Regions from separate parts of the Dechloromonas sp. ARDL1 genome, predicted to be linked through region 1. Evidence: predicted binding sites of a transcription regulator. Region 1 holds the regulator's gene; the other holds the start of a gene.

What was found. The regulator LexA, encoded in region 1, represses DNA repair genes until DNA is damaged. The targets are predictions, from matches to a motif close to ACTGTATNTANATACAGT.
Region 2: recA (recombinase RecA) is a predicted target of LexA. The motif match lies at 1,318-1,335, and genes of this name have one in related genera.

The regions. Positions count from the first base shown of each region.
Region 1 is NZ_CP168939.1:1,331,687-1,335,089, reverse strand. It holds gene AB6Q56_RS06500 (Y-family DNA polymerase) at 1-1,009, opposite strand, end outside; gene imuA (translesion DNA synthesis-associated protein ImuA) at 942-1,667, opposite strand; gene lexA (transcriptional repressor LexA) at 1,664-2,269, opposite strand; gene AB6Q56_RS06485 (hypothetical protein) at 2,544-2,852, shown strand; gene AB6Q56_RS06480 (MFS transporter) at 2,853-3,403, opposite strand, start outside.
Region 2 is NZ_CP168939.1:3,888,644-3,892,046, forward strand. It holds gene AB6Q56_RS19220 (sodium:solute symporter family protein) at 1-360, opposite strand, end outside; gene AB6Q56_RS19225 (RluA family pseudouridine synthase) at 431-1,084, opposite strand; gene AB6Q56_RS19230 (hypothetical protein) at 1,081-1,281, opposite strand; gene recA (recombinase RecA) at 1,463-2,488, shown strand; gene recX (recombination regulator RecX) at 2,481-2,912, shown strand; gene lptB (LPS export ABC transporter ATP-binding protein) at 2,909-3,403, shown strand, end outside.

The sequences.
Region 1 (3,403 bases):
CGAACAGGGAGGCGCTGCTTCCGGGCTTTTCCGCCAGCTCGTCGGCCTGCAGGCGAACCGCCTCGACCGGCGCCGGCAATTGCCAGCGCCCCAAGTGTTCGCGCAGCAGGCGCAAAAAACGCGCCTCGTCGGCGGCTGGCTCGGCAAAGCTCAAGGAAAGATCGCTCGGTGCGCCGTCATCGTGCCGGAAGCGCAAGGTGCAGCGGCGCAGCAGCAGCTGCCGCGCATTGAGCCAGCCGGCCAGCGCCGAGAACAGGCGTTGGCCGGAAAAGACGAGGGCTTCGGCATGCTCGACGCGGGATGGCAGCTCAAATTCGCTGGCAAAGCTTTCCGGAAAAGCGAAAGCCGCTTGCGGATCCGGCAGATCGCCCCAGGCACGGGCCAGATCGTCCATCGGCCGATTGCCGATGCGCCGTCGCAAGCCGCTTCCCGGCATGGCGCGCAAGGCGCCGAGCCGCCGCAGACCGAAGGATTCCAGGCGGGCGACGGTTTCGGCCGGCCAGTCGGGGATATGGCACGGTAAATCGGCGAGCACCACGTGCAGGCCGGCCGCTGCGCGATGGATCGTTCCGTTGCCGGCACGCGCCAGCCAGCGTGCGCCGAGCGGTGTCGGCGCCACCGCCCAGCCGGGGGCATGGCCTTGTTCGACGCAACCGGCCGTTACGGCGTCGACAATCGGCTCGATGCCGCCGAAAAGACGGAGGCAGCCGCCGATTTCGAGCAGGAGCTCGTTCGGCTGAGCCAGGCTGACGCAGGGAGTGAATCGCCCCGCCCAGCAGGCCAGGTTTTCGAGGGTTTGTCGCTCGCGCGCCATGTCACGCTCGAAAACCGATAAGCCCGGCAACAGGCCCAGCGCGGTCGACAGCTTCTGGGCGGGACGAATGCCGGCGGCGATCGCTTCCGCATCACCCAGCACGACCCGGCCACGTACAACCACCGCGCTAGGCGGCTGGCGCAGCGGCAAGGCTTCGATCGGCAATCGGGGAAAGGACAGGGCCAGCCACAGCACGCGAACGTCTCCCGGGACGGGGAATGGAGGATGCGTACGGCAAGTCCAGCGGCCGGGATGCCGGTCTGCCGCGCCGCTTCAGGATGCGGATGCGCAAGGCGTCGCCGTTGCCCGCCAGCGCCACCCGCAAGGGCGCCGGCGACGGCATAGCCGCCGCAGCCATCGAACGCCACAGGCAGGCCAGTGCCGAACGCCCTTCCGCCGCGACCTGCAGGCGGCGCAGCGCCTTGGCATCGATGCCCTCGCCCGGCCAAGCCAGCACGCCAGCGAAACCGCCGCAGGCGAGCAGTTGCTCGATACTCCAGGCCGTATCCATTCCGGCCCGGATGATGACCAGCCGTTCCAGCGCGACACCTGCCGCCGCCCAGGCCGGAGCATGTGGCAGCCACGGCGGCGTGACTAGGGCCAGCCAGCCCCCGGCCTGCGACAGCCTGACCAGCGCCGGCAGCAGCAGGCTCATTTCGCCAACGCCGTTGTGCTCGACAAGCAGTTCCGTCAGGGCGCCGCGCGGCCAGCCGCCGCCGGGCAATTCGGCGTCGAGTTCGGGATGGCCGCTGGGAATGGCGACCTCCGCCAGGGAGGCCAGCGTGTCGCCGCGCCAGACATCGCCTCTGGCCAGCACATCCGCCAAAGCGACCGGCAACGGCAAGGCGTTCATGACAGCTTGGAACCCGCCCCGCGTATCAGACCGACGGCCACGCCCTCAATGGCGAATTCGACTTCGCCGGGGCGCACGATGATGGGCTCGAAGTCCGGGTTCTCGGCAATCAGCTCGATATGCCCGCCCTTGCGCTGCAGGCGCTTGACGGTGACCTCCTCGTCGATGCGGGCGACGACGATCTCGCCGTCGCGGGCCTGGTTGGTCTTGTGCACGGCGAGCAGATCGCCGTCATAGATACCGACGTCGATCATCGACAGGCCGCGCACCTTGAGCAGGAAGTCGGCGCGCGGATTGAACATGCCGGCGTCGAAGGCGTAACGAGCCTGCACGTTTTCGACGGCGAGAATGGGCGAGCCGGCCGCCACGCTACCGATCAACGGCAGGCCCAGCTGTTCGACGAGGCGGATGCCGCGCGCCGAACCGGGTTCGAGATTGATGGCGCCCTTCTTGGCGAGCGCCTTGAGATGGTCTTCGGCCGCATTGGGTGAGGCGAAACCGAAGGCGGAGGCGATTTCCGCCCGCGTCGGCGGCGCGCCGAGTACCTCGACGGTGTTTTTGATGAAATCGAGAATTTCCTGCTGGCGTGGCGTGAGCTTCATGGTCTGCTCCCTGCAAAATTCGTTAGCTGTATTTTTGTACAGTAATCAATTTTTGGCAAGCGGAGAATCCTGGGTTGCCCATCAAGGCACGAGGCGATTTGCCAGTGAGTTGTTGTGGTGCGACAAGCCGATGCCCGTTCCATTGCTGCGGAGCACCGACGGCAAGGCACCGCAGAGCGACCGCTCGCGCTCGTACAGGCCCGCAAGGGCCGCCTGATGGACAATTCGGGATTAGGCTACACTCTGCCCCCCCTCACCATCCGGAAACCCCAGCATGAAGCTGCAACACCTGGCGATCGGCGATCGCTTCGAATACGACGGCAAGATTTTCGTGAAGACCGGCCCGGTCACGGCCTCTTCGGAAAACGGCGGGCAGCAGATGATTCCCCGCTATGCAATCCTCAAGCCGCTCGACGCTCCGGCCCGCGACGACGACAAACCCGGCCCGCGCCGTAAGGTGGAGGAGAAAAAGGTGCTCGCCGCATTCGACGATTTTTACCGGACCTGCAGCGAACTGCTCGACACATCCGCCCTGCCCGCGCTGGCCGAGGCGCGCGAACGCTTTCTCGGCCGCCTCAGGTAATCAAGCCGCAGCCGGGCGGGCCACCGGCGCTTCGCGGATGGGCAGGTTGAGCACGGCGGCTGCCGCCGCCAGTGCCATGTCGGCATACCACATCCAGCCGAAGTCGCCGAATTGCGTGATGGCCAGGCCGCCCAGCCAGGCGCCGAGGAAACCGCCGATCTGGTGCGACAGCAGCGTCATGCCGAACAGCGTCGCCAGGTAGCGGATACCGAACAGTTTACCGACGATGGCGGCGGTCGGCGGCACCGTGGCCAGCCAGGTGAAACCGAGACCGGCGGCAAAAACATAGAAGGTCCATTCGGTGCGCGGCATCATCAGATACCAGGCGACGAGCAGCGCCCGCGAACCGTACATCATCGCCAGCACGTACTTGCTGCGGTACTTGGCAACGCAGGAACCGGCATACAGGCTGCCGAAGATATTGGTCAGGCCGATGATCGCCAGCGACCAGCTGGCCACGGCGGGCGGCAGGCCGCATAAATTCACCTCGCCCGGCAGGTGGGTGACGAGAAAGGCAATGTGGAAGCCGCAGGTGAAGAAACCGGCATGCA
Region 2 (3,403 bases), 1.9 Mb from region 1:
GCACAGCGTGGTCAGCACTTCGACGCTGCGGTTGTAACGCATGCGGAAGTAGTCGCCCAGCGTCAGGATATTGAGCTTGTAGAGTTTCTTGGCGAAAAAGAAGCCGGCGATGATCAGGCACATCGACGAGCCGAAGGGGTCGGCGACGACGCCGGTCAGCCCTTCCTTGACGAAGGTGGCGGAGACGCCGAACACGGCCTCGGCGCCGAACCAGGTGGCGAACACGGTGGCGGTGACCACCGGTAGCGGCAGGTGGCGGCCGGCGACGGCGAAGTCCTTGGCGCTATGAACGCGGGTGGCCGCGTAGAGGCCGATGCCGATGGAAAGAAGCAGGTAGAGAACGACGAACCAGATCAGCATGGGCGCGCAACCGACAAGCTAAGGGGTTGAAATTGCGCGGATTATAAGGTTATTGCGCGTTTTCGCGACGTCAAAAAGGTGGCTCGCTGTGAAAATCCATGCGCTCGCCGGTTGCCGGATGCGCAAAGCCCAGATTCATCGCATGCAGCAGCAGGCGATCGGCCATTTTTTCCGCTACACCACCGTACAGATCGTCGCCGAGAATGGGGTGTTGCAAGGACATCATATGCACCCGCAACTGGTGCGAACGGCCGGTGACCGGTTCCAGTGCGACGCGGGTCGTCTGCTTCTCGATATCGCGGCCGAGCACACGGAAGCGCGTTTGCGAGGGGCGGCCGAGATCGAAATCGACTTTCTGCTTCGGCCGGTTCGGCCAGTCCACGATCAGCGGCAGGTCCACGCCGCCTTCGTCGTAGGGCAGCAGGCCGGCTAGCACGGCGACGTAGAGCTTGTCCACCTGGCGGTCCTGGAACATCTTGGAGAGACGGCGGTGCATGTCGGCGCCGCGGGCAAAGACCAGGATGCCGGAGGTCGACATGTCCAGTCGATGCACGGTCAGCGCATCCGGGTACTCCTGTTGCACCCGGCTGAGCAGGCAATCCGCCTTGTGCTCGCCACGGCCGGGAACCGACAAGAGACCGCAGGGTTTTTCGGCAATGATCAGGAAATCGTCGGCAAAAACAACGGGCGAAGCGCCAGGGGGTGGGGGCAGATAGGCAGTCATCGGGGGGCGAGGCGAATTCGGCAGCGGGCATCCTTGAAAGCCATCGGTTCCTGGCTCCAGCCCGGTCCCGGCGAGGTCTGCATGCAGCCCCGGGCACCGTCCACCTTGCTTGTCCACCAGTACCAGGGCGCCGGCGCACCGCTGGCGGCCGTGCCGGCCAGTAGCAGGAGAAGGATGGGTAAGCGTCTGATCGACATGAAGAATTTTCTTGCCAAGAAAAGGCGGGTCAATGTACTGTACGTATACACAGTATCCGGTTGGCCGTTATCGGGGGCGAATATACCGCGTTTGGGCCGGGCCGGATAAACGGTTTCCTGCAATTTCTATTCCATCTTTGGCCCCTGTGCCATAATCCGCTCAAATTTTCGAGGTCACACCATGGACGACAACAAGGCAAAGGCGCTCGCCGCAGCGCTGCAACAAATCGAAAAGCAATTCGGCAAAGGCTCCATCATGAAGATGGGCGACGCCGAAATCGACGAAGGCATTCAAGTCGTGTCGACCGGTTCGCTTGGCCTCGACATCGCGCTTGGTGTCGGTGGCCTGCCGCGCGGCCGCGTCGTCGAAATCTACGGCCCGGAATCGTCCGGCAAGACCACGCTCTGTCTGCAGGTCGTCGCCGAAATGCAGAAGCTCGGCGGCACGGCGGCCTTCATCGACGCCGAACACGCGCTCGATCCGCAATACGCCCAGAAGCTCGGCGTCAATGTCTCCGACCTGCTGATTTCGCAGCCGGACACCGGCGAACAGGCGCTGGAAATCGCCGACATGCTGGTCCGCTCCGGCTCGGTGGACATCATCATCGTCGACTCGGTCGCCGCCCTCACCCCGCGTGCCGAAATCGAAGGCGAAATGGGCGACCAGATGGTCGGCCTGCACGCCCGCCTGATGTCGCAGGCGCTGCGCAAGTTGACTGCCAATATCAAGAAGACCAACACGCTGGTTATCTTCATCAACCAGATCCGCATGAAGATCGGCGTCATGTTCGGTTCGCCGGAAACCACCACCGGCGGCAACGCGCTGAAGTTCTATGCTTCCGTCCGCCTCGACATCCGCCGCATCGGTTCGATCAAGAAGGGCGACGAGGTCATCGGTAGCGAAACCAAGGTCAAGGTTGTCAAAAACAAGGTTTCTCCTCCGTTCCGCGAAGCCATCTTCGACATCCTCTACGGCGAAGGTATTTCCCGCCAGGGCGAAGTCGTCGAAATGGGCGTCGCCCACAAGTTGGTCGACAAATCAGGTGCCTGGTACGCCTACAAGGGCGAGAAAATCGGCCAGGGCAAGGACAATGCCCGCGAATTCCTAAAGGCCAACCCGGAAATCGCCGCCGAAATCGAAGCCGGCATCCGCGAGGCCGCCAGCACCACCGTGATCAAGCCGACCAAAGCCAAGGCCGATGCCTGACCTGCGCGTGCGGGCCCTGCAACTACTCACCCGGCGCGATTACAGCCGGGCCGAGTTGAAGACCAAGCTCGCATCGCATGCCGAATCCGAGGAAGAACTCGACGCCGTGCTCGACACCCTGCAAAGCGAACGCCTGCTGTCCGATACCCGCTATGCCGCCCAGCGCGTCGTGGCGCGCGCCGGGCGTTACGGCAATGCGCGGCTGAAGCAGGAATTACGGCAGAAAGGCGTTGCTGACGAAGAAATCGCTGCCGCGCTTCCGGAGGGGGGCGATGAAACCGAACGCTGCCGCAGCGTCTGGCAGCGCAAGTTCAGGGAATTGCCGCAATCGCCGGAAGAGCGTGCCAAACAGCAGCGTTTCCTGCAATATCGCGGTTTTTCCAGCGAAGCCATCCGCCGCGTCCTGCGCGGTCTCGAGCAATGACCACGTCTGCCGCCAAACTGACCGCCAACAACCTGAAGAAGCGCTACAAGGCGAGGACCGTCGTCGAGGACGTTTCCTTCGAGGTCAAGTCGGGCGAGGTGGTCGGCCTGCTCGGTCCGAACGGCGCAGGCAAGACCACCTGTTTCTACATGATCGTCGGCCTGGTCGCGGCCGATGGCGGTGAAGTCCATATCGACGACAACCGCCTGACGCACCAGCCGATGCACAGCCGGGCGCGCCTCGGACTGTCGTATCTGCCGCAGGAAGCCTCGGTCTTCCGCAAGCTCAACGTCGAGGAAAACATCCGCGCCGTCCTCGAACTGCAGAAGCTGCCCGAAGCCGAACTGAACGACCGCCTGGAAGGCCTGCTCAAGGAGTTGCATGTCGACCACGTGCGCCACGTCAATGCGGCCGCCCTCTCCGGTGGTGAGCGGCGCCGCGTCGAAATCGCCCGGGCGCTGGCCACCAGCCCGCGCTTCATCCTGCTTGAC